3 regions of the Luteococcus sanguinis genome follow, and region 3 is predicted to be linked to each of the others. Evidence: riboswitches for the same ligand, from Rfam matches in the RefSeq annotation. Region 3 holds a riboswitch; each other region holds the start of a gene.

Evidence for each region. Region 3 has a riboswitch for cobalamin ahead of mutA (methylmalonyl-CoA mutase small subunit). Riboswitches for the same ligand answer to the same signal wherever they lie in the genome.
Region 1: another riboswitch for cobalamin. It lies ahead of ABD089_RS13605 (hypothetical protein); the one in region 3 lies ahead of mutA (methylmalonyl-CoA mutase small subunit).
Region 2: another riboswitch for cobalamin. It lies ahead of cobN (cobaltochelatase subunit CobN); the one in region 3 lies ahead of mutA (methylmalonyl-CoA mutase small subunit).

Annotation. Positions count from the first base shown of each region.
Region 1 is NZ_BAAAKI010000025.1:136,241-146,507, reverse strand. It holds gene ABD089_RS13615 (ABC transporter ATP-binding protein) at 1-716, opposite strand, end outside; gene ABD089_RS13610 (CbiQ family ECF transporter T component) at 713-1,852, opposite strand; gene ABD089_RS13605 (hypothetical protein) at 1,864-2,514, opposite strand; cobalamin riboswitch at 2,589-2,736, opposite strand; gene ABD089_RS13600 (aminodeoxychorismate/anthranilate synthase component II) at 2,755-3,390, shown strand; gene pknB (Stk1 family PASTA domain-containing Ser/Thr kinase) at 3,443-5,572, opposite strand; gene ABD089_RS13590 (peptidoglycan D,D-transpeptidase FtsI family protein) at 5,679-7,106, opposite strand; gene ABD089_RS13585 (FtsW/RodA/SpoVE family cell cycle protein) at 7,103-8,479, opposite strand; gene ABD089_RS13580 (PP2C family protein-serine/threonine phosphatase) at 8,479-9,909, opposite strand; gene ABD089_RS13575 (FHA domain-containing protein FhaB/FipA) at 9,909-10,267, opposite strand, start outside.
Region 2 is NZ_BAAAKI010000008.1:19,970-30,236, reverse strand. It holds gene ABD089_RS13815 (KUP/HAK/KT family potassium transporter) at 1-52, shown strand, start outside; gene cobA (uroporphyrinogen-III C-methyltransferase) at 61-816, opposite strand; gene ABD089_RS06920 (energy-coupling factor ABC transporter ATP-binding protein) at 816-1,721, opposite strand; gene cbiQ (cobalt ECF transporter T component CbiQ) at 1,718-2,497, opposite strand; gene ABD089_RS06910 (energy-coupling factor ABC transporter substrate-binding protein) at 2,497-2,871, opposite strand; gene ABD089_RS06905 (energy-coupling factor ABC transporter permease) at 2,864-3,523, opposite strand; cobalamin riboswitch at 3,702-3,837, shown strand; gene cobN (cobaltochelatase subunit CobN) at 3,874-7,545, shown strand; gene ABD089_RS06895 (SAM-dependent methyltransferase) at 7,542-8,417, shown strand; gene ABD089_RS06890 (cobalt-precorrin-6A reductase) at 8,414-9,157, shown strand; gene ABD089_RS06885 (DMT family transporter) at 9,256-9,570, opposite strand; gene ABD089_RS06880 (DMT family transporter) at 9,567-9,911, opposite strand; gene ABD089_RS06875 (cobyrinic acid a,c-diamide synthase CobB) at 10,060-10,267, opposite strand, start outside.
Region 3 is NZ_BAAAKI010000001.1:7,074-16,970, reverse strand. It holds gene ABD089_RS00085 (cation diffusion facilitator family transporter) at 1-764, opposite strand, end outside; gene ABD089_RS00080 (transporter substrate-binding domain-containing protein) at 761-1,225, opposite strand; gene meaB (methylmalonyl Co-A mutase-associated GTPase MeaB) at 1,319-2,353, opposite strand; gene scpA (methylmalonyl-CoA mutase) at 2,460-4,646, opposite strand; gene mutA (methylmalonyl-CoA mutase small subunit) at 4,643-6,532, opposite strand; cobalamin riboswitch at 6,669-6,806, opposite strand; gene ABD089_RS00060 (DUF6918 family protein) at 7,136-7,567, opposite strand; gene msrA (peptide-methionine (S)-S-oxide reductase MsrA) at 7,791-8,417, opposite strand; gene ABD089_RS00050 (uracil-DNA glycosylase) at 8,449-9,141, opposite strand; gene ABD089_RS00045 (MFS transporter) at 9,122-9,897, opposite strand, start outside.

The DNA of each region.
Region 1 (10,267 bases), on a different contig from region 3:
AGCGGGGGCACCACGTCGGCCCGGGCCAGCACCTCGGCCGCGGGGCCGAGCTCGGCGCGTCCGTCGCCGGGCAGCCAGAGCACCTGGTCGGCGGCCTGCATCACCCGCTCCAGCCGATGCTCGGCCAGCACCACGGTCAGCCCCACCTCGTGCACCAGCGTGGTGATGGAGGCGAGCACGTCCTGCGCGGCGGTCGGGTCGAGCGCCGACGTGGGTTCGTCGAGCACCACCACCCGGGGCTGGGCTGCGAGCACGGCGGCGATGGCAACGCGCTGTTGCTGCCCTCCGGACAGCTCCACCAGCGAGCGGCGGCGCAGGTCGGCGATGCCCATCACGTCCAGGGTCTCCTCGACCCGCTTGCGCATGGCGTGCGGTGCGATGCCCAGTTGCTCCATGCCGTACGCGACCTCGTCCTCGACGCGGTCGGTGACGAAGCCCGACAAGGGGTTCTGCCCGACGAAGCCGACGGTTTCGGCCAGGTCGCGGGGGCGGAAGTCGGCCGTCGATCGTCCGTCGACGAGCACCCGTCCGCGCAGGTGACCGCCGCTGAAGTGCGGTACCAGCCCGTTGATCGCACCCAGCAGCGTCGACTTTCCGGTGCCGGTGCGTCCGACCACCAGGCAGAGGTCGCCGTCGTCGATGGTGAACGAGACATGGTCCAAGGTCGGGCGGGTTGCCTCGGGGTAGGTGATGGTGACGTCGTCGAAGGTGATCACAGGTCGTCCCGGGCGGGCGCGGGCGTCGTCAGCAGCGGCGACGCGAGGGCGATGACGGGCAACAACATCAGCGGGTGCAGCTGCGGCCACTCGGGCGGCGAGGTCACCGGCGTCATCTCGACCGGTAGGGCGCTGCCCAGCCAGACCACGCACGCCAGCGCCGAGAGCCCAGCGGCCACGACCGACCACTCGGGGCGCTCCCAGACGTCGGGACGGTAGCGGGTCACCTGGAGTCGTCGTCCGGACGTGCGCAGCCCCAGCCACGCGCAGCCGACGCCGGCCAGCACCATCAGCCAGGGCCAGCGGTGCAGTGTCGCCAGCGTCAGGAAGAGGCCGTTGACCAGCAGCAACATCGCCCCGACCAGCAGCGACGTGGTGCCCCAGCCAACCCGCGCCTGCTGGTTGGTGCGGCCATAGCCCCGCGACTCCATGCCCGCAGCCAGCTGCAGCGAGCGTTCGATCGAGTCCTCGAGCACCGGGACGACGACCGCTCGCACCGCACGCCAGCCGGTCGACGCGCCGCCACGCAGGCGTCGCGCCCGCCGGACCCGCTGGACGCTCTCGATCAGCTGCGGCGCGACCGACAGCGCGATCACCAGCGCCACCGAGAACTGGTACAGCGCCGGCGGGACCGCCCGCAGCGCGCGCTTGGGGTTCGCCAGCGCATTCGCGGCGCCCACGCACAGCAGCATCCCGACCAGCTGCAAGGAGTCATACAAGGTGTAGAGCAGCGCGTCCAGGGTGACCGGACCGCCAAGCCTGATGCCCGCCATCCAGGCCGGCAACTGCAGCTGGGGCAGCGTGAACAGCACCGTCCCGGACCGGTTGAGCCCGATCAGCACCTGGCTGGTCATCCGGATCGCGACGATCACCAGCGCCACCACCAGGTAGGCGCCCGCGGCCCGGGCCCAGGGTGCGCGCGTCCGCCGGCCCCCGACCACCAGCCACACCGCCACGGTCATCAGCACCACCAGCAGCGGGTTGTGCACCAGGCTCACCGCGATCGCCGCCGACAATGCCCAGGCCCACCACGCCATCGGGTGCACGACGCGGCCCACCCGCCTCGCGGAGGAGGTGGGTGGGGCGGCGGGTGCCTGGACGAGGGGTGCCTGGGCGACGCGGACCGAGCGGGCCATGACGGCGGTGGTCAGCGCGTCTGGTTGCGGCGCCAGCCGAGGTAGCCGGCTCCGGCGGCGAGCAGGACGGCGATCGTCCCCAGCACGCCCCACGGCGTGGACGAGGAGTCGTCCGCGGTGTTGGTGGGCGCACCTGAAGCGGACGCTGACGCCGACGCCGACGCCGACGCCGACGCGGGGGCGGAGGCAGCGGCGAGCGACAGCACCGGCATGTCACAGCTCTTGGTCTTGGGTGCGTTGTAGCACCAGCCCTGGACGCTGCCGGCGGCCGGGACGGCCTCGTCGGCACCCTTGGGGGAGAAGGTCCACTTGCCCCCGGGGGTCAGCGTGTAGTAGCTCCAGAACTGCCCGTTGGAGGTGGCCGGGCAGGCGGCGGGGTAGCCGCCGATGGTGCAGATGAAGTTCGACTTGTCGCGCACCAGCTTGAGGTCGGCGGCCTGCAGGGCCTCGGTGCCGGTCTTCGGGGTGCCCACGCACTCGTTGGCCAGCTGCTTGTCGGCATCGGTGACCACCAGCAGCCAGACCTTGCCGGCCGCGACGCAACCGGCGGCGGTGCTCTCGTCTGCGTGGGCGGGGGAGGTCAGTGCGGGGGAGGCGGCGAGCGAAAGGCCGAGCGCGGTGGCGGCCAGGCCTGCGGCGAGGCTCGAGGGCTTGCGGAACATTGGAAGTGGGTCCTTTCCTGTGCGCCGCGAGCAGGGAGGTGGGGCCCTGGACTCTCCCGCGGCCTCGACGGGTTCGTGAGTCATCGTCACCGGCAGGCATTCCGACTCGGGACCTCTCACGCGGATGCGCGGGGCGTGATCCCTCACGGCTGCGGGTCAGTTCCGGTCTCGCACCGGATTCCCCTGACGGCGACTGGGCAAACCTACTCCGGTTGCTGTCCGCGCGGCACAATGGCCCCCATGGCCCGCATTCTCGTCGTCGACAACTACGACTCCTTCGTCTACAACATCGTCCAGTACCTGTACGAGATCGGCGTGGACGAGCTGCAGGTCTGGCGCAATGATGACGAGCGTTTTTCCTCTGCTGACTGGGCGGACGGGTTCGACGGCGTGCTGCTGAGCCCCGGCCCCGGGACGCCCGAGGAGGCCGGCGTCTGCGTCGAGTTGCTGAAGACCACCAGCGGACGGGTGCCGATCTTCGGCGTCTGCCTGGGTCTGCAGTCGATGGGGGTCGCCTTCGGCGGCGTCGTCGACCGGGCCCCCGAGCTGTTGCACGGCAAGACCTCGGACGTCTTCCACGAGGGCCAGGGCGTCTTCGCCGGGCTGCCCAGCCCGATCACCTGCACCCGCTACCACTCGCTGGCGATCGTCCCGGAGACGCTCCCGGACGTGCTGGAGGTGACGGCCCGCACCGAGAGTGGGGTCATCATGGCGGTGCGGCATCGGGAACACCCGACCGAGTCAGTGCAGTTCCACCCGGAGAGCGTGCTCACCCAGGGTGGCTACCAAATGCTCGCCAACTGGCTCGCGACCTGTGGGGACGAGGGCGCCATCGAGCGGGCAAAGGACCTCACCCCCCTGATGCGGCTGGGCTGACTCGCCGGGTGCCACCAGGCCGGGCCGAAGACACCGGCCAGCACGGCTTCAATCAGCTGGGCGTTGAGGTTGCCGCGCTCGAGGCAGGAGCGGACGCGCGTGACGGGGTGGCCGGTGCGCTGGTGGCCGGTGCCGTGTATCTGCCGACGTAGATCGTGATCACCTGGTCGGTGGAGTAGCTGCCCGTGCCGGGGGCCTGCTCCACGACCAAACCGTTCTGCGTCTCGTCGGTGACGTCACGGGTCAGCACGACGACGTCCGAGGTGAAGCCTGCATCGGCGATGGCCGCGACAGCCGCGCCCTGGGTCTGGCCCACGGTGTCCGGCAGGGTCACCGTCGCGGGCGTCGTCTGGGTCGGCTGGGCGGTGCTGGTGGCGGCCGTGGGCTGGAGCGAGCCCAGCGAGACCGTGATCTTCTGCGTCCGTTCGACGACCTCGTCGCCGTTGGGGGACTGCTTGGCCACCTTGTCGACCGAGTCTGCCGCCCCGGGCACGCGGGTGTCGGAGACCTCGAGCTCGAAGCCGGCGCTCTTGGCCTTCTGGGCGGCCTGCTCCTGCGTCAACCCCAGCAGGTTGGGGACGCTGGACTTTCCAGTCGCCAGCGCGAGGGTGAACTTCTGCGTGGCGGGCACGTCGGCCGCCTCGGCCGGGTTCACCGCGACCACCTGACCCGCCTCGAAGTCGAGGTGCGCGTTCTCCTGCGCGGCGGTCGCCTCGGTGAAGGTGATCTTGTCCTCGTCGAAGCCTGCGTCCACCAGCAGCTTCTTCGCCTCCGCCTCGGTGGCGCCGATGATGCCCTTGGGCACCTTGGAGGTCTTCGGACCATCGTTGACGGTGATCGTCACTGTCGACCCGGAGGCGAGTTCGCCAGCATTCGGGTCTTGTTTCGTGACCGTTCCGACCGTCGAGTCGTCCGCACCGGTGACGTGCTCGGAGGCGACCTCGAAGCCGTCGCTCTCCAGCATGTTCGTCGCCTGGGTCTCGGTGAAGCCGACATAGGAGCGCACCGGGATGAGGTCGTTGGTGCCGTTGCCGGAGTTCAGGTAGACCGCGACGCCGAGGCCGATCACGGCGAGCAGGCCTGCCAGCGCGAGCACCACCCACAGGATCGGGTTGCGGCGCTTCTCGTCGACCGCCTGCAGGGAGCCCGTCTGCCCGGCCAGGGTGTCCGGCGGCAGGGTGTCCGGCGGCAGGGTGTCGAGGTTGGTCTGGTTCGCCGACGCCGCACCGATGGAGGCCGCCGCGGCGGCCCCGGCGGCGGGAGCGACCTGCGTCACGGCGGTCGGTTCCGCAACGGTCATCGGCGGGACCACGGGGGCGGCCAGCACCGGCTCACCGGCCAGCAGGCGCGAGATGTCATCGCGCATCTCCTTGGCGTCCTGGTAGCGGTCGGACGGGCTCTTGGCCAGCGACTTCAGCACGACGGCGTCCATCGCGGGGGTCAACTCGGGGTCCAGGTGGGACGGCGGGGTCGGGGTCTCGCGGACGTGCTGGTAGGCGACGCTCACGGGGGAGTCGCCGATGAACGGCGGACGTCCGACGAGCAGCTCGTAGAGCAGGCAGCCGGCGGCGTAGACGTCCGAACGGTTGTCGACCTGCTCGCCGCGGGCCTGCTCGGGGGAGAGGTACTGGGCGGTGCCGATCACGGCGGCGGTCTGCGTCATCGTCGCGGACGTGTCGGCGACGGCGCGGGCGATGCCGAAGTCCATCACCTTCACGCGTCCGGACGGGGTGATCATCACGTTCGCGGGCTTGATGTCGCGGTGGATGATGCCGGCCTTGTGGGAATAGGCCAGCGCGTCCAGCACACCCTGGGCGAACTCCAGCGCGAGTTCGGGCCGGATCCGACGGTCCTGCCGCAGCAGGTCGCGCAGGGTGTGGCCCTCGACCAGTTCCATCACGATGTAGGGCACGTGGAGCCCGGTCTTCTCGTCCACCTCCTCGCCCGTGTCGTAGGTGGCGACGATGTTGGGGTGGTTCAGCCCGGCGGCCGACTGCGCCTCGCGGCGGAACCGGGCCTGGAAGGTGGGGTCGGTGGCGAGGTCGACGCGCAGGCGCTTCACGGCGACCTCGCGGCCCAGCCGGACGTCGTGCGCCTTCCACACCTCGGCCATGCCTCCGCGTCCGATCACCTGGTCGAGCGCATAGCGATCACCAAGCAGCGTGCGGCTGTCGTCGCTCATCGGCTCATCCTTTCGGTCGGGCAACCGATCCATTGTGCGTGGTCATTGTGAGAAGGGGGTGAGGGGAGGCTGAGGGGCGCCGCAACCGCGCCGCGTGACGGTGTGTTCATCGCATGGCCTCCACCACGGACGCGAAGACCGGGCCGGCCACTCTTCCGCCCGCAATCTCGCTGCGCTCGATCTTGGAGTCCTCCACGAACACCGCGATGGCCAGGTCGGGATCCTTGGACCAGCCCACGAACCAGGCATAGGGCGGACGGCTCGGGTCGGACTGTGCGGTTCCGGTCTTGCCACCGACGGTGACCCCGGAGACGGCGGCCCGCTGGCCGGTGCCCTGGGTCACCACGTCCACCATCATCTGTTGCAGTGCCTGGGCATTCGTCGTGCTCATCGCCCGCTGGAGCTTCTCGGCGCTGTGCGAGCTGATCACCGACAGGTCCTGCGCGCGCACCTCCTGCACCAGGTAGGGCTCCATCGCCTGTCCGTCGTTGGCGATCGCCGCGGCCACCATCGCCATCTGCAGTGGCGAGGCGGCCACCTCGTACTGGCCGATCGCGCTCATCGCGAGCTGCGGCTTGTCGACGGTGTCGGGGAAGACGCTGGTGGCTGGCTCGAGGTCGTCGGAGTAGCTGGAGTCGAAGCCGAACTTCTGCGCCTGCTCGCGCAGCTTCGCGTCACCGAGCGTGAGGCCCAGGTTCGCGAAGGCCGTGTTGCAGCTGACCTCCAGCGCGTGTGCGATCGTCGACTTCGACCCGCCGCAGTCGACCTCGTTGGAGAGCTTGGACGTGCTCTGCGGCAAGGTCATCGACGACGGGGACGCGACCTGGGTGTCGGCGCTCATCCCATTCTCCAGCGCCGCGGCGGCGGTGACCAGCTTGAAGGTCGAGCCGGGCGGGTAGATCTCGCGGGTGGCGCGGTTGGCCATCGGGCGCTCGGTGTCGGCGTTGAGGCTCTTCCACGCGGTCTGCGCGGCCTTCAGGTCGGTGGTGCTGAGCGTGTTCGGGTCATAGGACGGGCTGGAGACCATCGCCCGGATCGCGCCGGTGGAGGGCTCGATCGCGACCACGGCACCCGTCCGGTCACCGAGGGCCTGCGCGGCAGCCTTCTGGGCGCGGGCGTCGATGGTGGTGTAGACGCTGGCTCCGGCGCGCTTCTTGCCGCTCAGCATGGCGACCACATTGCGGAAGAACTGCGAGTCGTCCGAGCCGGAGAGCTGCGTGTTGTAGGTCTGCTCCAGCCCGGAACGCGCGTAGTCGTAGGAGTAGTAGCCGGTGACCGGCGCGTAGAGCTCGCCGCTGGAGTAGTTGCGGACGAACTTGAACCGTCCGGTCGCGGCCTTGGTGGAAGCGATCGGGGTGTTGCCCACCATGATCGCGCCGCGGTCCTGCGCGAACTCGGCCTCGCGGGTGCGGCGGTTGCGGGGGTCATTGTTCAGCGAGTCGGCCCGGACGACCGACAGGATCGTCAGGTTGGCCAACAGGGCGAAGAACATCAGGGTGGCAACGACGGCAAGGCGTCTGATCGGACGGTTCATGCGCGCACCGCCGGGATCACTTGGGTGTCGTCGTCGGAGATGGTCAGCTCCCTCGAACTGGGGGCGGCAACGGTGGGGATGCGGGCCTGGTGGGAGATCACCAGCATGATCGCGACGATCACCCAGTTGCTGATCATCGACGACCCGCCGCGGCTCATGAAGGGCGTGGTCAGGCCGGTCAGCGGCAACAGGCGGGTGACGCCGCCGATGATCGCGAACACCTGCAACGCGAACACGAAGCTCAGGCCGGCGCCGAGCAGCTTTCCGAAGGGATCATTGCTGGCCAGCGCCATGCGCAGGCCGCGGAAGACGATCAGGGCGTAGACCATCACGACGGCCATCAGCCCCAGCACGCCGAGCTCCTCGCCGATCGCGCCGGCGATGAAGTCGCTCTTCGCCAGCGGGGTCAGCCCCGGTCGTCCCAGCCCCCAGCCGCGGCCGGTCAGGCCGCCCCAGGCGTAGCCGAACTGCGCCTGGATCACCTGGTAGTTGGAGTCGTAGTCGTCGAAGGGGTGCAGCCACGAGCTGACGCGCACCCGCACGTGCCCGGCGAACTGGTAGGCGAGCAGGCCGCCGACGGCGGTCATCACGAGGCCGAGGATGGCCCAGCCCGCCTTCTCGGTGGCGACGTAGAGCATCATCACGAACAGCCCGAAGAACAACAGCGAGGTGCCCAGGTCGTTCTGGAAGACGAGCACGGCGAGACTGGCGAGCCACATGATGACGATCGGCCCGAGGTCGCGCAGACGCGGGAACTCGATGCCCAGCACCCGGCGCCCGGCCAGCGCGAGCACGTCGCGGTGCTCGGTCAGGTAGGCCGCGAAGGCGATGGCCAGCAGGATCTTCGCGATCTCGGCGGGCTGGAAGGAGTAGGGGCCGAAGTGGATCCAGATCCGGGCGCCGTACTGTGCGCGTCCCAGCCCGGGAACCAGCGGCAGCAGCAGGAGCAGCAGGCCCGAGAGGAAGAAGATGTACGGGAAGCGCTGCAGGCGGCGGTGGTCGCGCAGCACGACGATGGTGGCGGTGAAGGCGATGACGCCGAGCAGGGTCCACAGCAGCTGGGTGCGCGCGTCATGGGCGACGGGTTCGCTGACTTGGTCGAGCCGGAAGATCATCGCCAGCCCGAGGCCGTTGAGCAGCAGCACGCAGGGGACGATCAGCGGGTCGGCCCAGGCCAGCTTCCAGCGCACCAACAGGTGGACGGCCAGGCCGATCGCCGCCCACACGCCGACGATCCGTGGCCAGGAGGCCGGGATCTCGCCGTAGAGGTTCATGTTGGTCAGTGCCCAACCGCCCAGGCCGAGGGCCAGGGCGAAGAGGTCCATCAGCAGCTCGATGTTGCGCCGCTTGCGGTAGACGAGCACCTCGTCCATCAGCACTCTCCCTCGGACGGGGTGGGAAGCGCTGTCACCGCCTGGCTGGGCGTCTGGGTGGGCAGCGCTGCGGTTTCGCTCACCGAGGCGGTGGGGCTCACGGTGCTCACGGGCGCGTTGGCCGTCGCGGACGCCGACGCGGACGCAGAGGCCGAGGGGGCGGTCTGGCGCTGGGCCCGGATCCGGATGCACTGGTCGGCACGGACCTTGAGCTCGGCGGTGGTGGTGCGGGCCGCCTCCAGCGATGCCACCGGGATCGTGGAGCGCACCTGCTGGCGGTAGTAGGCGGGCAGGTCGTCCACGAGCGTCGACTCCGCCTCGGCGACGTGGGAGAGCTTCTTGCCGAAGACATTGCCCGGCACGCCCTGGAAGATGGCGACCCGCGAGGCGTCCTCACCGACGTAGTACTGGCCCTGGGTGTAGCGCCAGGCACCCCACAGGGCGGCGGCCGCGAGCAGGGCGACCGACGTGAACAGCGCCAGCGTGGCGATGACGGGGCGTCGGCTGCGGGCGCGGGGCGCATAGCGCAGCACCTCCTCGTCCAGGTGCGGCACCTGGTCGGGGGAGGTGACGAAGCGCTCGGCCTCGGCGGCGGGTTCGGGGGCCAGCACGACGCCCTCGGCGCCGCTCAGCGTGTGGTGCTCCAGGATCGGGGCGGTGTACTCGGCCGCGGCGCCGATCGTGGTGCCCGGGAGCGCGTCCAGTTCGTCCGACTGCGGGACGACGTCCGAGACCACCACGGTGATGTTGTCGGCACCGCCACCGCGGTGGGCGAGCTGCACGAGTTGCGCGACGGCGGCCTCGGGGGTGCAGTCGCGCATCGCCCGGGCCATCTCGGTTTCGGTGGTGAACCCGCACAGCCCGTCCGAGCAGAGCAGCAGGCGGTCGTCCAGCTGCAGGTCGACGGTCTCGAGGTCGGGTTCGTGGGTCGACTGGCCGTTGAGCACGCGCAGCAGCAACGAACGGTGCGGGTGGATCGCGGCGTCGGCCTCGGTGATCTTGCCCTCGTCGACCAGCGACTGCACCCAGGAGTGGTCATGGGTGAGGCGGTGCAGGCGTCCGCCGCGCAGCAGGTAGGCGCGGGAGTCGCCGATGTGGGCCATCGCCAGCTGGGTGCCGGTGAACAGGGCCGCGGTGACCGTCGTCCCCATGCCGTCCAGCGCGGGATCGGCGTCGATCAGGTCGGCGATGGCGTCATTGGCGCGGCTCAGCGCACCGGCCAGCACCTCGTGCGCCTGGTCGAGTTCCTGCCGGGAGTCGACCTTGCTGATCTGCTGGGTCGCGACCGAGGACGCGAGGTCGCCGGCCGCGGCGCCACCCATGCCGTCGGCGACGAGCAGCATGTTGGGCGAGTGGAAGCCGGAGTCCTGGTTGTTCTTGCGCACCAGGCCGATCTCGGAGTGCGACCGGGTGTCGAGGCTGAAGACCATCAGCCCTCCAGGCGCAGTTGGGTGCGGCCGATGCGCACCACATCGTCCGGCGTGATGATGGTCGGGGCCTCGATGCGCTGGCCGTTGACGTAGGTGCCGTTGGTGGAGTGCAGGTCTTCGACGATCCAGCGGTCCTGGTCGTCACGCAGCACGTGCGCGTGGCGGGTGGAGGCGTAGTCGTCGTCGATCAGCACGGTGGAGTCGGCGGCGCGTCCGATGCTCAACAGGTTCTGGTCGAGGCGGTAGGCGGCGCCCTGGGAACGTCCCTCGGTCACGATCAGGCGGCGCGGCCCGGTCGGGACGTCCTCGGTGCGTGCGCGGGTGACCCGCTGGCCGAAGATGTCGGTGCGGATGACAT
Region 2 (10,267 bases), on a different contig from region 3:
CCTGCCGACCGACCGGACGATCGTGATGGGTGCGCGGATCGACCTGGGCTGAGGGTGGGGTCAGCGTGCTGTCGCGTTGGCGTCCCAGCCGGCGACCGCACCGATGATGGTGACGGCTGGCGGGTGGACACCGGCGGCATCGGCCACGATCGAGGCGAGCGTGCCACGGAAGACCTGCATGCTCGCGGAGGCTGCGTCGGCGACGACGGCTGCCGGGGTTGCCGGGGACAGGCCCCCGTCGACCAGTGCGTCCACGATCGCCGGGAGATTGGCGACCCCCATCAGCACCACGATCGTCAGCCCGGGTTGGGCGATCGCGGCCCAGTCGACCTGGCTGCGCGGGTCACCCGGCGGGACATGTCCGCTGACCACGGTGAACCCCTGGGACAAGCCACGATGGGTCACCGGGATGCCCGCGAGCTCACCCGCGGCGATGGACGACGAGATACCCGGGATCACCTGCACCGCTACACCGGCTGCGGCGCAAGCCTCCCACTCCTCGCTGCCGCGGCCGAAGACGAAGGGGTCGCCGCCCTTCAACCGGACCACCCGGCGACTGGCCCGGGCGTGCTCGACCAGCAGCTGGTTGATGCGCTCCTGCGGGACGAACTCGGCGCGCGGCAACTTGGCGACGTCGACGACCTCGCAGCCCTCGGGCGCCTCCTGCAGGAGTTCCTGGGGGGCGAGGTGGTCGACCAACAGCACGTCGGCCTGTTGCACAGCCCGGAGTCCCGCGACGGTGACCAAGCCCGGGTCACCGGGCCCGCCGCCGACGAGCGTGACGGTTCCGGGTTGCAGGGGGGCGAGGGAGTTGATCACGCGGAATCCTTCCATGGTTTGGGGGCGAGGTCAGGGGTGGATTCGGCTGGCGGGGAGGATCCCTCGACCGGTTCGGGGTTTGTACGCGTGGGCCCGGGGAACGTGGAGAGCAGGGCGTGGACCTCGTCCAGGTGGCGGGGGCGACCGGGAAGCCCCAGCCGGGATGCGAGCTCCAGGGGCCAGGGGCGGTGGAGCCGGGCCCGGACCAGCAGGTCGGCGTCGTCCAACACCTCGGGGGTGGGGCCTTGGAGCACCCGTCCGTCGGCGACGACCGCCGCCTCGTCTGCCCAGGCCAGCGCCAGGTCGACGTCGTGGGTGGCGAGCACCACGGTTGTGCCGGACCCAACCAGCCGCTCCAGCGCAGCGAGCATCTCGTGGACCCCGACCGGGTCGAGTCCCGCCGTCGGCTCGTCCAGCAGCAGCACCCGCGGCCGCATCGCGACCGCACCCGCCGTCGCGACCCGCTTGCGTTCGCCGTAACTGAGCTGGTGCGTCGGACGAGCGGTCAGATGGGTGACACCGAGCAGGCCCAGCGCCTCCTCCACCCGGTTGCGCACCTCGTCTTCGTCCAGGCCAAGGTTCATCGGACCAAAGGAGACGTCCTGTGCGACGTCCGCGCTGAACAGTTGGTCGTCCGGGTCCTGCAGCACCAGTTGGACGTTGCGTCGGTGTTCCCGCAATCCGGTGCGGTCATGGGCCAGCGGACGTCCGTCGACCAGCACTCGGCCAGCGGACGGACGATGCGCCCCTGACAAGCAGCGCAACAGCGTCGTCTTGCCCGACCCATTGGCGCCCAGCAGGGCCAACCGGCAACCTGAGGGCAATCGGAGGTCGGCGCCGGTCAGGACGGAGGTGCGTCCGTGCCCGGCCACCAGCCCCGATGCCTCGAGAGCGAGTGTCATCGCGCCTGCCAGCTGATCATCCACACCAGCGCCAGCACCACCGCGGTTCCTGCTCGCAAGGTCCAGCTGGCAACGCGTTTCGGGGCAAGGGTCGTGAGGCTGGATTCGTACCCGCGGCCGGCCAGCCCGTCCTCGAGTCGGCGTGCCCGCGTCCATGACCGGACGAGCACCGAACCGGCCGCATTCCCGGCGGCCTGCATCCGGCGGCGCAGCGCTCCCCGCCCGCGTGGGGTGTCCCCCAATCGCGCCACCTGCGCCTCGCGGATCGACAGCGTGGTGGCGAGCAGCACCCACAGCATCCGGTAGGTCAGCGAGGCGATCTCCACCAGCGGGCCGGGCAGGTGCAGCCGCCGGGCCCAGGTGAGCAGGTCGACCATCGGGGTGGTGGTGGCCAGCACCATCAGCGCGAGCGTGCCGGCGATCGAGTGCCCGACCAATCCGGCGGCGCGCGCCAGCCCGTCGGGACCGATCGAGAACGGACCCCAGCGCCACCAGACGTCCGCCGCCGCGACCCCGACCCCGAGCACCACCGAGACCGCGGAGATGGCGATGAAGGCCAGTGGTGCGGCCATCACCAGCAGCAGCACCCGGGCCGGGATCCGCGCGAAACCGACGATGACCACGGCCGCGACCAGGCTCACGAGCATTGTCGTCGGCCATGGGGGCAGCACCAGCGCGGTGAGCACGAGGCCGAGGCTGAGCACGACCTTCTCGCCGACCTGCCGAGCGCGCCAGGGCGAGGCCCAGGCCGCGTCGTCGATCCAGTGCGCGTGCATCAGCCCTCGTCGACCTGGCTGCTTGAGGAGTCGGGGTGCTCGGGATCGTCGGTGCTGGAGGAATGCCCGGCGCGCTCGACCTGACGCCCCCGAAGGTTGCCGACGAAGTACCCGAACAGCCCGGCCCCGATCGCCGCCTGCAGCGCGAACAGGCCGGACTCGATCTCGGAGCTGCCAGGTGAGAAGAGCGGCTTGAACCATGGTTCGACGCCCGACTCGGAGAGGGTCTCGGTGACCACGGCGTCCGTCCCGGCGAAACCTTCCTGGCCGTCGTGTGGACGTCCGAACCACAGCGACGCGGCGAAGATGGCGACGATCGCGACAACCAGCGCAGCAGTGCTCAGCAGGTGGGTGTTCCAGCGACGATCACGCATCGGCCAACACCCCCATCCGGTTGAGGTCGTCAGCCGCAACCCGGGACAGGAAGCGCAGCACCAGCACACCCAGCAGACCCTCCATCACGCAGAGCGGGATCTGTGTCACAGCAAAGATCCCGAGGAACTTGGCCAGTGCGCCGGCGATGCCGGACGATGCGTCCGGGTATGCGATCGCGAGCTGCACCGAGGTGGTGACGTAGGTGGCCAGGTCAGCCAGCGCCATCGCGGCGAAGACCGCCACCGATGTGCCGAATCGACGCAGCGTCCGCCATGCCGCATACCCAGCCCACGGCCCGACGATGGCCATCGAGAAGGCATTGGCGCCCAGCGTCGTGATGCCGCCGTGGGCGAGCAACAAGGCTTGGAAGAGGAGCACGACCGTCCCCAGGAAGGCCATCACCGGGGGACGGAAGAGCACCGAGCCCAGACCCGTCCCGGTCGGGTGCGAGGACGATCCGGTCACCGAGGGCAGCTTGATCGCCGAAAGGACGAAGGTGAACGCGCCGGCAGCCCCCAGCAGCATTCGGTTCTCGGGGTTCTTGCGGGTCTCCGCGATCACGGCGCGGGCACCGTGGACGACGAACGGCGCGCTCGCGCCGTACCAGATGGCGCACTGGATGGGGGAGAGAAAGCCCTCGGCTATGTGCATGGTGGTCCCTTCGGGATGACGCGTCCCGGGTAGTCGGATTCCATGGCGGGCGAGTTCCTGGCTCCCGTCCCTCGTCGTGCAGGGGACGAACACAGTGGCGCGACCGTGCCGGCTCGTCCGGCTTCCTCGCTCCCGACATGGGGTGTGGAGTTGTGCTGGCTGACATCCTCGCACAGCGGCTGGCCAGCCCGGCTAGGGTTGGCGCAGCTCGTGGCAAGGAACCCGGTGCGAGTCCGGGGCGGTTCCGCCACTGTGTCCTCTGGGTCTTCCCGGCCGAGGGGCAGCCAGACACTGGCCACGGGTGATCCCACCTGACCATCCGGGGCGAGAACCCCGACGGAGGAGCCACGATGCGTCTCGCGCTGCTGTCCACGTCCGACACCGACCTGCTCTCGGCCCGCGCGAGTGGCGCCGACTATGTGCTCGCGAACCCCTCCCGTCCCGCACACCAGGGCCTGCTGGACGAGCTGCGCGGCTGCGACCTGGTGGTGGCGCGGATCCTGGGTGGCCCGCAGGACCTGTGTTCCGGGTTCACCAAGGTGCTCGCGGCTGGCGTCCCGATGGTGGTGCTGGGCGGTGAGCAGGCCCCCAGCGCGGAACTGATGGAGCTGTCGACGGTGCCGATGGGCGTTGCCGCGCAGGCCCACGCCTACCTGGCCGAGGGTGGCCCGGAGAACCTGAAACAGCTGCACGGCTTCCTGTCCGACACGGTGCTGTTGACCGGCGAGGGTTTCGAGCCACCGGTGTCGGTCCCGAGCTGGGGTTGGGCGCCCAGGCCCCTCGACAAGCTGCGGGATCGTGAGGGCGTGCCACGCGTCGGCGTTCTCTACTACCGCGCGCAGCACGTCGCCGGGAACAACGCCTTCGCCCATGACCTCGCCGATGCCATCGACGCCACCGGCCAGGCCATCGGGCTGCCGATCCATGCGGGCTCCCTGCGCGCCGCTCCCGACGAACTCTACGAAGCCCTCGGGACGCTGGACGCGCTCGTCGTCACCGTCCTGGCCGCCGGTGGATCGACCCCGGCCACCGCGTCCGCCGGTGAGGACGACGAGAGCTGGGACGTCGCCCGGATGACCGCGCTCGACATCCCGGTGATCCAGGGGCTGTGCCTGACCAGCTCGCGCGCCGAGTGGGAGGCCAGCGACGACGGCGTCACCCCACTCGATGCCGCCAACCAGATCGCCATCCCCGAGTTCGACGGACGCATCATCGGGCCGCCCTTCTCCTTCAAGGAGTTCGACGCCGACGGGCTGCCCCGCTATGTCGCCGACCCCGAGCGCTGCGCCCGGCTCGCGCAACTCGTCGTCCGGCATGCGCGGTTGCGTCGGATTCCCAACGCCGACAAGAAACTGGCGCTGGTCTTCTCCGCCTACCCGACCAAGCACGCGCGGATCGGCAACGCCGTCGGGCTCGACACGCCCGTCTCCGCGATCCGGCTGCTGCGCCGGCTGCGGGACGAGGGCTATGACCTGGGCGGCGACAACGACGTCACCCGGCTGCTGGACACGGACGACGACGTCGCCGCGGGCACCGCGCTGATCCACCAGCTCATCGCCGCGGGCGGGCAGGACGAGGAATGGCTGACCAATGCGCAGCTCACCGACGCGCACGTCCGCATCACGTCCGAGCAGTACCGCGAGTGGACGCGTGACCTGCCCGCCGAACTGCGCGACGCGATGGCCGAGGCCTGGGGCGAGGGTCCGGGGACGCTGTACGTCAACGATGCGGGCGAACTGGTGCTGGCGACGCTGCCGGTCGGCAACATCGTGATCCTGGTGCAGCCGCCGCGCGGTTTCGGGGAGAACCCGGTCGCGATCTACCACGACCCGGACCTCGCGCCGAGCCACCACTACATCGGCGCCTATCGCTGGATCGAGCACGGATTCGGGGCGGACGCGGTCGTCCACCTCGGCAAGCACGGCTCCATGGAGTGGCTGCCCGGCAAGACCGCGGCGCTGTCGAAGGCCTGTGGCCCGGACGCGGCGATCGGTTCGCTGCCGTTCATCTATCCCTTCCTTGTCAACGATCCCGGGGAGGGAGCGCAGGCCAAGCGCCGGGCGCACGCCGTGATCGTCGACCACCTGGTTCCGCCGATGGCCCGTGCCGAGAGCTATGGCGACATCGCCCGGCTCGAGCAGTTGATGGATGAGCACGCCAACATCGCCGCCATGGACCCGGGCAAGCTGCCCGCCGTCCGCGGCGAGATCTGGGCGCTGATGCGCGCCGCCGAGATGCATCGCGACCTCGGACTGGACGAGCGCCCCCAGGACGAGGAGTTCGACGACTTCCTGCTGCACGTCGATGGCTGGCTGTGCGAGGTCAAGGATGCGCAGATCCGCGACGGGCTGCACGTGCTGGGCGCCGCGCCGGTCGGGGAGGCGCGGGTGAACCTGGTGCTGGCGATCCTGCGGGCGACGCAGGTGTGGTCGGGGTCGCGAGGGTCGGTCCCGGGGCTGCGGGTGGCGCTGGGGCTGGGTGTCGATGATCCCCTGACCAGGGTGGACGAGGTGGAACAGCAGGCAAGGGCCTTGGTCCAAGGGATGGAGGACGCAGGCTGGGATGTCAGCGCCATCGAGTCCGTGATCGCGGGGTCCGGGAGCGTCGGTGAGGGGTCGGGGAGCGTCGGTGAGGGGTCGGGGAGCGTCGGTGAGGGCTCGGGCAATGTCCGAGAGGACGTCGCCAAGGTCCTGCGGTTTGCAGCGCAACAGGTCGTCCCCCGGCTGGACAGGACCACCGACGAACTGGACGCCGTGGTGCACGCGCTGGCGGGCGGATTCGTCCCTGCCGGACCCTCCGGATCGCCCCTGCGCGGGCTGGTCAACGTCCTGCCCACCGGGCGCAACTTCTACACCGTCGACCCACGCGCGGTCCCCAGCCGGCTGGCTTGGCAGACGGGGCAGGCGATGGCCGAATCCCTGGTCGCGCGGCATCTGGAGGAGACCGGGGAGTACCCCAAGCAGGTCGGGCTCTCGGTCTGGGGCACGTCCGCGATGCGCACCAGCGGCGACGACATCGCCGAAGTGCTCGCCTTGCTGGGCGTCCGTCCAGAATGGGACGAGGCATCGCGTCGGGTGAGCGAGCTGGTCGTCGTCCCGCTGGAGGAACTGGGACGTCCGCGGATCGACGTCACCGTTCGGATCTCGGGCTTCTTCCGCGACGCCTTCCCGCACGTCGTCCGGATGCTCGACGACGCCGTGCAGCTGGTGGCAGCGCTCGCCGAGCCGTCCGAGCAGAACTATGTCCGCGCGCACACTGACGCCGACCTGGCCGAGCACGGCGACCTGCGGCGCGCGACGACGCGCATCTTCGGCTCGAAGCCCGGCAGCTATGGCGCCGGGATCCTGCAGGTGGTCGAGTCGGGCAACTGGCGCAGCGACGACGACCTGGCCGAGGTGTACACGACCTGGGGCGGCTACGCCTACGGGCGCGAGCTGGACGGCGTCCCGGCGTCTGACGACATGCGGCAGAACTACCGGCGCATCCAGGTGGCCGCGAAGAATGTCGACAACCTCGAGAGCGACGTGCTCGACTCGGACGACTACTACCAGTTCCACGGCGGCATGGTCGCCACGGTGCGGGCGCTGACCGGGGTCGAACCCAAGGCCTATGTGGGCGACTCGACCAGCCCCGACCGGGTGCGGACCCGCTCCTTGGCAGAGGAGACGGCGCGGGTGTTCCGGGCGCGCGTCGTCAACCCCCGGTGGATTTCCGCGATGCAGCGGCACGGATACAAGGGCGCCTTCGAGTTGGCTGCGACCGTCGACTACATGTTCGGCTTCGACGCGACCGCGGGCGTCGTGCACGACTGGATGTATGACAAGGTGGCGCGCGAATATGTGCTGGACGACACCAACCAGCAGTTCATGCGCGAGGTGAATCCGTGGGCGCTGCGCGGGATCGTGGAGCGGTTGCACGAGGCAGCCGACCGGGGCCTGTGGGCCGAGCCGGACGCTGAGTTGATGGCCCAGATGCAGGCGGTCTACCTCGAGCTCGAGGGCGACCTGGAGGAGGGCCAGTGAGCGTCCAACGGTCCAGGGTGCCCGAGGGCCAGGCAACGAACCCACAGGTCGAGGTAGCGATCCCCGAGCTGGTCGAGGGGGCCCCCCAGCCGGCCGTCACCAGGATCCGCGTCCTCGGCATGGGGATGGGACCTCGGCACGTGACCCCCGAGGTCTCCGAGGCCCTGCGGGATTGCTCGTGCGTGGTCGCTCTGGACAAGTCCGCGACCCCCGGAGCGCACGCCGGGGACGCCAGGGATGAGCAGCTGGCGGTCCGGCAGGCGGTCGCCGACGCCCACGGGGTGCCGGTCGTCGTCGTCCCGGACCCACCGCGGGACCGTAACGACCCCACCGACTACCGTGCCGCCGTCGCCGACTGGCACGCGGCGCGGGTCGAGGCGCTGGCGTCCGCCTTGCACGACCGGGCCGGAACCGTTGCCCTGCTGGCCTGGGGCGACCCCTCGCTGTACGACTCCATGATCCGGTTGGCGGAGCAGTTGGCCGACCGCTTGTCTTGCGATTGGGACGTCCTGCCGGGCATCTCCGCCCCGCAGTTGCTGGCGGCGCGGCACAAGATCGTCCTGCACCGGGTCGGGGAGCCGGTGCACATCACCACCGCACGTCGGCTGCCGGAGGCGCTCGCCCAGGGACAGCGAAATGTCCTGGTGATGTTGACCGGGGCGCGAGTGCTGGACGAGTTGGCGGTGCGCCCCGAGCTGACCGGATGGCAGCTGTGGTGGTCGGCGAACCTGGGTGCTGCCGGGGAACGCAATGTGTCCGGTGTGGTGCCCGAGGCGGTCCCGCTGGCCAGGACGGCGCGGGCCGAGGCGCTCGCAGCCGACGGCTGGGTGATGGACCTCTTCCTGCTGCGTGCGCCGGGGCAGTCATCGTGAGGGTGCTGTTGTTGGGCGGTACCGCAGAGGCGCGTGAGCTCGCGGCACGGCTGGTCGAGGCGGGAGTGGAAGTGACATCGTCCCTTGCGGGACGGGTATCCCAACCCCGGCTGCCCGTGGGACCGGTGCGGATCGGGGGCTTCGGTGGGGTGGCCGGGCTGCGGAACGCGCTGGCCGACTTCGACCTGGTCGTCGACGCCACCCACCCCTTCGCGCAGGGCATGTCGGCCAATGCGGTCGCAGCGTGCGCGACGGCGCTCCCGGACCGACGACTCATTCCGCTGCTGCGGTTCGAGCGCCCGGGCTGGGCGGCGGACCCGGCGTGGCACCTGGTCGCCGGCCACGAAGAAGCCGCACGGGTCGCGGCCGGGTTGGGTCAGCGTCCGTTCATCACCGTCGGACGCCAGGAACTCGCCCGTTTCGTGCCCGAACTGGGGGCGCGGCAGGCGGTGGCGCGCGTGGTCCAACCACCCGAGATGGAGGTCCCGCAGGCGTGGCTGGTGCTCACCTCCCGCGGCCCCTACACGCTGGAGGGCGAGTTGGCCCTGATGCGCGAACACGCGACGGACGTCCTGATCACGAAGAACTCCGGCGGGTCATTCACCTGGCCGAAGATGCAGGCGGCGGCCCAGCTGGGGGTGCCCTGCGTGGTGGTCCAGCGGCCGGCGGCACCGGTGGGCGTGACCTGCGCCGACACCGTTGACGAGGCCGTCTCGTGGGTGGCCGCACAGGGTCACTGAGCGAGGCCCGCCAATAATGACGTCAGGGCTGCATCCGGTCCCGTGGCGGGACCGGATCGCTCTGGGCTGGCGATTTTGGCGGTCCGGGGGCCCAGTGCTCAGGAACCCAGCTCGATCAGCAGCACCCCGAGCATGATCAGTGCGATCCCGAAGATCATCAGGCGGGTGAGCGGTTCCTTGAACAGCACCCTCGTCGCGATCGCGGTGAGCGCGACCCCGACCGCCGACCAGATGCCGTAGGCGACGCCCAAGGGCAGGCCCTCCCGCAGCGCCAGTGACAAGAAGGTGAACGCCAGCACGTAGCCAGCACCGACCGGGACGTAGAACCAGCGGCGCCCCAGGGCGACCATCCGCAAACAGAGCGTCGCGGCGACCTCGGTGACGATGGCGGCCGACAACAGCAGCCAGGTCATGCGGCGATCTCGCGCTCGTGCGCACGCTGGGAGCCCAGTTCGACCGTGAGCACCCCGGCGATCACCAGCGCGATCCCCACGCCCATCAGCGCCGTGAGCGGCTCGCCGAACAACGCTGCCGAGGCCAGCGCGGTGGCGATCACACCGAGTGCCCCCCAGATGCCGTAGGCGATGCCGAGGGGCATCCCTGCTTGTAGGCAGCGGGTCAGGAACCAGAAGGATGCGATGTAGCCGACCACCACCACGAGGTAGAGCCAGCGGTCGTCCATCGCCCCCTTCAGGGCCAAGGATGCCGACACCTCGCTGACGATCGCGCCGGCGAGGTTGGTCCACTGCTTCATCGAGATCTCCTGGGAGGGCTGGTCAACCCCGCTACCGTGCCAAGCGGACAGGCAAGCACCAAACCCTCCTCAGCCACCCCCCAACCGGGGGAAACCAGCGCATCGAGATCTCGGTCCACACGCTGTTGCCGAAGTGGTGGGCTGAGCGTCACAACCCTGCGGTTGAAGCGATCAACCCGCCAGTCTTCCCACCATCCGAGCGCGCGGCGGCGTCGGCCAGCCGTTGCGCCAGCCGGGGATGGCCGGCCCAGTGCACGTGCAGGTAGGACGCGTGGACGCTGGGCCCGCAGAAGCCGAAGTCCGCTCCGTCGATGGTCCAGGCGGCGTGGAGGCCGTCGGTGCCGGCCGAGGGGTCG
Region 3 (9,897 bases):
CAGGGCATGCCCTTGAAGAAGCGGGTCACCTGGTCGATGGCCGGGTGGTCCTTGGCGTCGTCGAAGGTTCTGGCCTGGCGGTCCAGCAGACCGGCGAGGGCATTGCCCAGGTTCGACCAGCCGTCCTTGACGATCGAGGCGGCGATGAAGGCGGCCACCAGCGAGTCGGCCCACCACAAACCCAGACCGATGCCGAGGATGCCCGCGATGGCGCCGGTGGCGGTCTGCCAGTCCGCCTTGTTCATGTCAGCGTCGGCGAACAGCACCTTGTCATGGAGCGTCTCGGCGACCTTCATCTTCATCCGGCCCAGCAGGACGTTCGGGAAGCCCGTCAACGCCAGCACCGCGATCATCAGCCAGCCCGTCCAGATGGTGCGCCCGAAGATCTCCACCGTGCCGATGGTCGGGTGCTCCTGGTTGACCAGCGTCATCACCGATTCGAAGAGCACATAGGCGCCGAGTGTCAGCAGGGCCACGGAGGCGGCCAGGTGCGCGGCCCCGATGGCACGGTGATAGCCATAGGGATGCTCCCGGTCGGGCTGCTTGCGCGCCTGCTTCAGGGCGACGAGGAAGGCGATCGGCGGCAGGAAGCTCAGGCAGTCCTCGATCCAGGCCGCCTTCATCGCCTGCGAGCTGCCCATCACGATGGCGACCAGGGTGACGGTCACCAACAGGTAGCAGATGGAGAAGATCTGGAGCCGACGTCCCGTGCGCAGGGCCTGCTGCTGCTCGGCCGGCAGCTTCGTGTGCCCGAACTGGGTCACCGCGGCATCCCGTCGTCGAACCAGCGCTCGAGGGCAGTCACCAGCGCGTTCTCACCCAACGGCGCCGCGACGACGCGCTTGACCCGGTCGCCGTGGTCGTCGATCTGCTCGGCGTAGGCGCGGGTCAGGCCGACCTTGCTCTTCCACGGTGACTTGGTGGTCAGCCCGCCGACGACGAGGTCCAGCTCACCGTCCTCGAGCTTCTTGACCAGTTCCTCCTCGCCGGCGACGACCCAAGTTACGCTCGCCCCGCGGACGGCTGCGAAACCTTCCGCGAGCTCTGCTTCCGGACCGGTGGGCTGCCCCGCGTCGTCCAGCTCGAGCTGGGGTGGGCAGACCGCGGCACCGACCACCATCTCGTGGGTCTGGTCGATGTGCGCGAGCGTATGGTCCGGGTCACGGGGAATGGAACAACCCATGAGCAGAGCAACGCCCAGCAGTGGGGCGATCAGGTGGCGCATGGCTCCTCCGGTGGTCGACCGAGCGGGCCTCGGCAGCGACATCGTGGCAGTTGGACGGCTGTGTGACCACACCCCCGTGGGGCGGAGTCCCGGCTAGTGCTCGCGCGGTTCCCAGCCGAAGCTGGCGACCTGGGTGGCGTAGATGGCCAGGAAGTCCTGGGCCGCGTCCATCGCGCCCAGCCGTCCGGCCCGCACGTCCGATTCCAGCTGGGAGGTGAGGCTGCGCAGGGTCTCGTTCGCGCGCCGGGAGTCCAGCAATGCGGCCTCGATCTGGGAGCGCATCCAAACAACCTGCTGCTCGGAGCGGTAGTGCTCCAGCCCGCCGTGCTCCTCCAGCCAGGTGCGGTGCTCCAGCACCGCCGCCCACACCTCGTCCAAGGAGATCTTGTGCAGGGCAGAACAGGTGAGCACCGGGCAACGGCGACCGGCCGTCGCCTCGGTGACGAGTTTCATGGCGATCGACAGGTCGCGCGCGCAGACGCGCGCCTCGCCGGCGTTGTCACCGTCCGCCTTGTTGACCGCGATCACGTCACAGATCTCGAGGATGCCGCGCTTGATGCCCTGCAGCTGGTCCCCGGTGCCGGAGACGGCGAGCATCAAGAAGGTGTCGACCATGCCCTTCACGGCCACCTCGGACTGTCCGACGCCGACCGTCTCGACGATGACGACGTCGAAACCGGCAGCCTCGACGACCAGCATGGCCTCGCGGGTGGCCCGGGCGACGCCGCCCAGGTGCTGGCCGCTGGGGGAGGGGCGCACGAAGGCGGCCTCGGTCTGGGTGAGTTCGCCCATTCGGGTGCGGTCACCGAGCACCGATCCGCCGGTGCGGGAGCTGGAGGGGTCGACGGCGAGCACGGCCACCTGGTGGCCCTGCTCGACCAGGCGCATGCCCATCGCGTTGATGAAGGTCGACTTTCCCGCCCCGGGGACGCCGCTGATGCCGACCCGGACCGCCGGCTCGCGCGAGCCGCGCACCTCGGGGGAGGTGAGGTGCTGCAGCAGTTCCTTGGCCAGCGGACGGTGCGCCGGCAGCTTCGACTCCACCAGCGTGATCGACTGGGCCACCGCGGAACGATTGCCGGCCAGCACTCCCTCGACGAGGGCGGGGACGTCGAACTTGCGGGGCATGAGTACCTTCCTGGGTTCTGGGTGGTGATGTGGAAAAGGTCGGGCGGCCCGAGTAAACCCGGGCCGCCCGACCGGTCAGACGATCGTCCTGGCGGACGCGTCCTGATCAGGCATCCATGGCCTTGCGCATTTCGCCCAGCAGGCGGATGGCGGAGGCAGGGATGTTGGTGCCCGGCGGGTAGATGTCCACCGCGCCGGCCTGGCGGAGCTCCTCGAAGTCCTGCTCGGGGATGACGCCACCAGCGACGATCAGGATGTCGGACCGCCCGAGCTTGTCCAGCTCGGCGCGCAGCGCGGGCACCAGCGTGAGGTGACCGGCTGCGAGCGAGGAGACGCCAACGACGTGCACGTCGGCCTCATTGGCCTGGGCGGCAGCCTCCTCGGGGGTCTGGAACAGCGGGCCCACGTCGACGTCGAAGCCCAGGTCGGCGAACGCCGTGGCGATGACCTTCTGGCCTCGGTCGTGGCCGTCCTGGCCCAGCTTGGCGATCATGATGCGCGGACGACGACCCTCGGCCTCCTCGAACGCCTCGACGGCCTGGCGGGCCTGCTCGAGCTGCTCGTCACCGGCTGCTTCCTTGGAGTACACACCAGAGATCGTACGGATCTGCGCCGTGTAGCGCCCGAACTCCTTCTCGAGTGCGTCCGAGATCTCGCCCACGGAAGCCTTGGCGCGCGCGGCGTCGATGGCCAGCTTGAGCAGGTTGCGCTCGGCATCGGTGGGGTCGGGGTTGGCCGCGGCCCAGGTGAGCTTCTCCAGGGCGGCCTGGGTGGCCGCCTCGTCGCGCTCGGAACGCAGCTGCTGCAGCTTGGCGATCTGCTGGGCGCGCACGGTGGCGTTGTCGATCTTGAGGACGTCCAGCGGGTCGTCCGAATCGAGCTGGTACTTGTTGACGCCGATCACCGGCTGGCGACCCGAGTCGATGCGCGCCTGGGTGCGGGCAGCCGCCTCCTCGATGCGCATCTTCGGGATGCCCTGCTCGATGGCCTTGGCCATGCCTCCGGCCTCCTCGACCTCCTGGATCAGCTTCCAGGCCTTGTTGGCAAGGTCCTGGGTGAGCTTCTCCACGTAGTACGAGCCGGCCCACGGGTCGATGACCCGGGTCGTGCCCGACTCCTGCTGGAGGAAGAGTTGCGTGTTGCGGGCGATGCGAGCGCTGAAGTCGGTCGGCAGCGCGATGGCCTCGTCGAGCGCGTTGGTGTGCAGCGACTGCGTGTGGCCCTGGGTCGAGGCCATGGCCTCGACACAGGTGCGGATCACGTTGTTGTACACGTCCTGCGCGGTCAGCGACCAGCCGGAGGTCTGCGAGTGCGTACGCAGGCTCATCGACTTGTCGTTCTTGGGCCCGAACTGGCGCACGAGGCGTGCCCACAGGATTCGGGCCGCGCGCATCTTGGCGACCTCCATGTAGAAGTTCATGCCGATCGCCCAGAAGAAGCTCAGGCGGGGGGCGAACTGGTCCACCTGCAGGCCCACCGACTCACCGGCGCGGATGTAGTCGACACCGTCGGCCAGCGTGTAGGCCATCTCGATGTCGGCCGTCGCCCCGGCTTCCTGCATGTGGTAGCCGGAGATGGAGATCGAGTTGAACTTCGGCATGTTCGCGCTGGTGAACGCGAAGATGTCGGAGATGATCCGCATCGAGGGCACCGGCGGGTAGATGTAGGTGTTGCGAACCATGAACTCCTTGAGGATGTCGTTCTGGATGGTTCCCTGCAGCTGCTCCGGCTTCACCCCCTGCTCCTCGGCTGCCACGACGTAGAGGGCGAGGATCGGCAGCACGGCGCCGTTCATCGTCATCGACACGGACATCTGGTCGAGCGGGATGCCCGAGAAGAGCTGGCGCATGTCGAGGATCGAGTCGACCGCCACGCCGGCCATGCCGACGTCACCGGTCACGCGCGGGTGGTCCGAGTCGTAACCACGGTGGGTCGCGAGGTCGAACGCGATCGACAGGCCCTTCTGACCGGCCGCGAGGTTGCGGCGGTAGAAGGCATTGGACTCCTCGGCGGTGGAAAAGCCCGCGTACTGGCGGATCGTCCACGGACGTGAGGTGTACATCGTCGCGTAGGGGCCGCGCAGGAAGGGTGCGATGCCCGGCATGGTGTTCAGGTGGTCCATCTCGGAGTAGACGTCGTCACCATAGAGGTGTTCGACGGGGATCTGCTCGGGCGTGACCCACTCCTCGGCGGAGGGGCCGGCGGCGAGCAGCTGCTCGAACTGGGCCATGGCGTCCGCCGGGGCCGCCACCTCTCCCAGCTGGACCTGGTCAAAACGTGGCAGGGTGCTCACTTCGCAACTCCCAACGTGTCTAGGGTCTCGTTCAGGACGGTGACCGCATCGGCGCCCAGCGCGATGGTGCCACTGATGACACTCTCGGCCTCGGCGGCGGATTCACCCAGCTCCTTCAGGCTGCCGGCGAGCATGACCTTCTCGGCGCCGGCCTCCTTCAGGGCCTTCGCGACGGGCAGCGCCTGTTCGGCGTAGACCCTCGCACTGGAGCACAGGCACGCCACCTTGGGCGAGCCGGCATCCTGCCAAGCCTTCACCACGTCGGCCGCCTCGCCGCCCTCGCTGGAGGGCGTCTGCAGACCAGCGACCTGGAAGAAGTTGGACGCGAAGCCCTCGCGACCACCGAAGTCGCGACGCGCACCGAGGCACGCGAGGAAGACCTTGGCATCCGAGCCGGCCACGCGGTCGCGCAGCGCCTCGAAGACCTCCGAATCACGGTGCATCGCCAGTCCCGCGTGGGCCGGGGCCTCGGGACGGGTGCGCACCTCGGGAGCGGTCTCGTCGATCTTCGGGAACTCCGAGACACCGGTGATCGGCTGCTTGCGGGTGGCCAGGCGCTTGGCGCGCTCGCCGACGACCTTCTCCAGCTCGGATGGCACGCGTCCGGCAGCCAGCGCAGCGACCATGCCGCCCGCGGCCTCGACGGCCTGGAACTCGGTCCACGCCGCCTCGGCCAGCTTCTGGGTCAGGCTCTCCACGTACCAAGAACCACCAGCCGGGTCGTTGACCCGTCCGATGTTCGACTCCTCGGCCAGCACGATCTGCGTGTTGCGCGCGATGCGGCGGGCGAAGGCGGTGGGCAGGCCCCAAGCGGTGTTGAAGGGCAGCACCGTGATCGCCTCGGCGCCGCCGATGGCCGCACCGAAGGTCTCGATGGTGCCGCGCAGCACGTTGACGTAGGGGTCGTCGCGGGTGATCTCGCGCCACGACGTGACCGCATGCTGGCGGGCGCCGCGCTTGTCGGCCGACACCTCCAGCACCTCGCCGATCCGGGCCCAGCAGGTGCGCAGGGCGCGCAGGCGGGCGATGGTTGCGAACTGGTCGGTGGTGGCGCTGACGCGGAAGTTGATCGTCTCGAAGGCCTCGTCGACGCTCAGGCCCTGGTCGACCAGCGCGCGGACGTATTCGACGCCGGTCGCCAGCGCCCAGGCCATCTCGTGCACGTCACCGGCGCCGGCGTTGTGCCAGACGGTGGCGTCGACGACGATCGCACGCGACTTGGGCATGCCGTCGAGCTTCTTCGCGTAGTCCGCCAGGCCGGACAGGTCGGGCTGGGAGCCGTTCAGGGCGGCCAGGCCGATCGGGTCAAGGCCCAGGTTGAGGCTCAGCTCGGACTTGTCCTTGCCGCTGCCCTCGTAGAGGCCGAGCAGCGCATCCGCCGCAGCAAACTGATCGGTGCGGCTGGAGACCTCGACCTTGACCAGGTCGAGCAGAACGTCCTTGAGGTTGTTGACGAGGTCGTCGGCCTTGATCGCGTCCGGGTCGAGGCGCAGCCACAGGCTGGTGGCGCCCCGCTCGAGATCGGTCAGGATCGCCTCGCGGGTGAAGGTCGTGTCAGGGTCCTCGTGCAGTGCACGCACGTCCCATGCGTCCATGTCGCCGTTGCGCACGGTCGTGCCGCGGGTGAAGGGCATGGTGCCGGGGGCACCTAGGCCCTCGACGGCATCGTCCAGGGTGTAGACGGGCTCGATCTCGATGCCGTCGACCGTGGTGGTGCGCAGCCGGGCGACACTCTGTTCGCCACTGAGCTGCTTGTCCTCGGGACGGCCCCTGTTGAGGACCTTGGCGACCGCAGCCTGCCACTGGTCCATGGACGGGGAGTCGAAGTCGCCGGCGAGCGTGAGCCCGCCACCGCCCTCGATCGCGCCCGGCTGGGTGGTTGTCATCACAACTCCTGCTCCGATGAGTTCGTCGTCCGTTTGGACGACCTGGCTGGTGGCTCCTCGGCCGCGCGGGTGGGGCGTTGCTCCAAGAACACCCTGCAGGACTGCTCTCGGACGCCTCGTCCCGGTGGTCACGACTGGCTGCCGTGCCCTGCTGGCAGGTATTCGGACTTCTGGGAGACCCAGTCACCGTTGCGGGACAGCTCCGGAATTGCACCGGATTCCCTCATGCCGACCACCCTTTCGGGAGGTTCGAACCAGCACTCCCAACCCTAGCGGTGCCGCTCTTCGCGCGGGCAAGGGGGGTGCGAATCCCGTCCATTCATCGGACGTCTGCCCCAGCCGCGCCCGTGTGGGGGACTGTCAGGATGTGCATCTGGCACCCCACACCCAGGGGGACGGCGCCAGCCGTGGGAATCGGCCGCCGCGCCCGCCGCGACCTCCGGTGACGGTCTGGATCATCGGCCGACACCTGGTCGCGCACCGGGATGCCGTCCTTGATCGCCGTGATGTCGAAGGACCGGCGGACAACCCGTCGCCTTCACTGTCCGCACCGAGGAGAGGTGGCAGGCCGCAGACGGGTTCGGGATCAGTCGATCCGCTTCCTCAGTTGACGAAGGGCTCCAGCGCAGCGCCGAGCTTGGGCAGCGCCTCCTCGACATAGCCCTTTGCCTTGCCGCGGATCGGCTTGTAGATCTTCGCCAGGGTGGCGTTGTCGGGGTTGGCGGCCTTGTCGTCCACGACCTTGAGCAGTGCGTCCGCAACAGCGGACTTGTGCTGGGTCAGGTGGGCGGCGAAGGACTGGTCTCCCTTGCCCTCCCAATAGGGCTGCAGGGCTGCGGCGACGTCGGGGAGCATCGCATTCGCGCCCTTTTCGACGATTCCCTCCTTCGCCTTCTTGGCGCTGGCATAGGCACCCTTCAGGGCAATGCCCGACAGCCCGGACTTCGAGCTGACCTCCTCGTCGAGGACCTTCGCGATGGCGGCGACGACCTGCGGACGCTTGGCCGGGTCGAGCAGGCTGGCGGTGAACGTCATGGTCTTCCTTCCAGCGGTGTGGCGCCGTCGAAAACGGCGTTGTCAGGTGCCCTCGAGGGGCCTTCCCATTGTTGCAGCTCGTCCGGCGCCGGGGAGGAATTCAGCGCTCCCGGCCTGTCCTACACCGTCAGCCGGCTTCCGCAACCCGCAGGCGTCCCGCGAGCACCCCGTCCGCGTCCCGCGAGCACCCCGTCCGCGTCCCGCGAGGGTTGAGCGGGCAAGCTCAGCCGCAGGTCACACCCGTCGCGTGGATGGGGCAGTAGCCGTTGGGGTTGGCCTCCAGATACTGCTGGTGGTAGTCCTCGGCCCAGTACCAGTCAGGCGCTGGCACGATCTGCGTGGTGATCTGGCCGAAACCGGCCTCCGTGAACGCGCGCTGGTACTGGTCCCGGACCCTCTCGGCGGCGGCCTGCTGCTCATCCCCCATGGTGAAGATTGCCGACCGGTACTGCGTCCCGATGTCGTTGCCCTGCCGGTTGCCCTGGGTCGGGTCATGGTTCTCGAAGAAGACCCGCAGCAGGTCTTCGTAGCTGACCGCGGACGGGTCGAAGACGACCCTGACGGTCTCGGCGTGCCCGGTGCGCCCGGAGCAGGCCTCCTCATAGGTGGGGTTCGGGGTCGTCCCGCCCTGGTAGCCGACGCCGGTCAGGCGGACCCCGTCGGTGTTCCAGTAGAGCTTCTCCGCGCCCCAGAAACAGCCCAGCGCCAGGTGGGCGACCTCGGTGCCGGGGATCTCCCGGTCGATCGGGTCACCGAAGATCCGGTGGAAGAAGGGCATCTGCAGCACCGGTTCCTGCCGGCCGGGCAGCGGTGGCAGCGTGGACGGGTCGACACGGAAGCGCTCGAACATGACCGCAAGGGTAGCTCGCGATCCCGACGATTCAGCTCGGCGAATCGAACGCGGGAATTCTCCAGTCGATCGGGTCGGCACCCTGTTGGGCGAGCAGTTCGTTCGCGCGGCTGAAGGGCCGCGAGCCGAGGAAGCCCGAGCGCGCCGACAACGGCGAGGGGTGCGGGCTCGCGATCGTCGGCATGCCGCCCAGCACGGGCGTCAAGGTTTGCGCATCACGTCCCCACAAGACCGCCACACACGGCCCGCTGCGCTCGACGAGTGCCTCTATCGCACGCTGGGTCACGACCTCCCAGCCCTTGCCGCGGTGCGATCCGGGGGCCCCCGGACGGACGGTGAGCACGCGGTTCAGCAGCAGCACACCCTGGTCGAACCACGCGCCCAGATCACCGTGCTGGGGCGGTTCGATGCCCAGGTCGTCCCGGAGCTCTGAGTAGATGTTCACCAAGCTGCGGGGTAGTGGGCGAACGTCCGGCTCCACCGAGAACGACAACCCGACCGGGTGGCCGGGGGTGGGGTAGGGGTCCTGTCCAACCAGCAGCACCCGAACTCCCGACAGCGGACGGGTGAAGGCGCGCAGCACGCTGTCACCCGCTGGCAGGTAGGAGCGACCGGCGGCAATCTCGCCGCGCAGGAAGTGACCCATCGCGCGCACCTGGGGCTCGACCGGAGCGAGCGCCTCGGCCCAGTCCGGCGCGACCAGTTCAGACAGTGGCTTCACGATTGGTCTCCTTCGGCATCTTCCAGCTCAGGGCGGCACCGGCAAGCAGGAAGACGGCGCCAACCGTGAAGGCGGAAGCCATACCGCCGCGATCGGCCAGGGCACCTGCAGCCAGCGGGCCGATGATTGCACCGACGTCGCTCATCATCTGGAAGACCGCGATCGGCGTGCCGGCGCGGCCGCCGGTCACGTCCCCGACCACGGCGGTGGGTGCGGTCGAGTGCATCGCCGACCCCAGCCCATAGACACACAGCACTGCACCGAGGAGCCAGACATTTCCGGCCCAGGGCATCGCCAGTGCGGCGGCACCGGTCACCAGCCCGGCCGCGACCATCACGGGACGTCGTCCGAGCGTGTCAACGATTCGTCCCGAGGGCCCCAGCGCGATGGTCTGCACCACGGCAGCGATCGCGAACAGGACGCCGGTCGTGGAGGGCTGCTGGTGCAAGGACTCCACCACCAGCACCGGGACGAGTGAACTGCGCACCCCGAAGGACTGCCAGCCCTGCGCGAAGTTCGTCAGCAAGGCGGCCCGGTAGCGGACGTCCGGCAGCGCCTCGGACAGTTCCATCACGGGGCGGGAGTCCTGCAGCGGCCCGGCATCGGTCCGGCCCAGCATCGTCAGCCCGACCATGCCGGCGACCATCAAGGTCGCGGCATAGAAGAAGAAGGGGGCCGTGATGGAGATCGCCGCGAACAGGCCGCCCACGGCGGGGCCGGCCATGCCGCCGATCAGGAAGCCCCCCGAGTAGAAGGCGC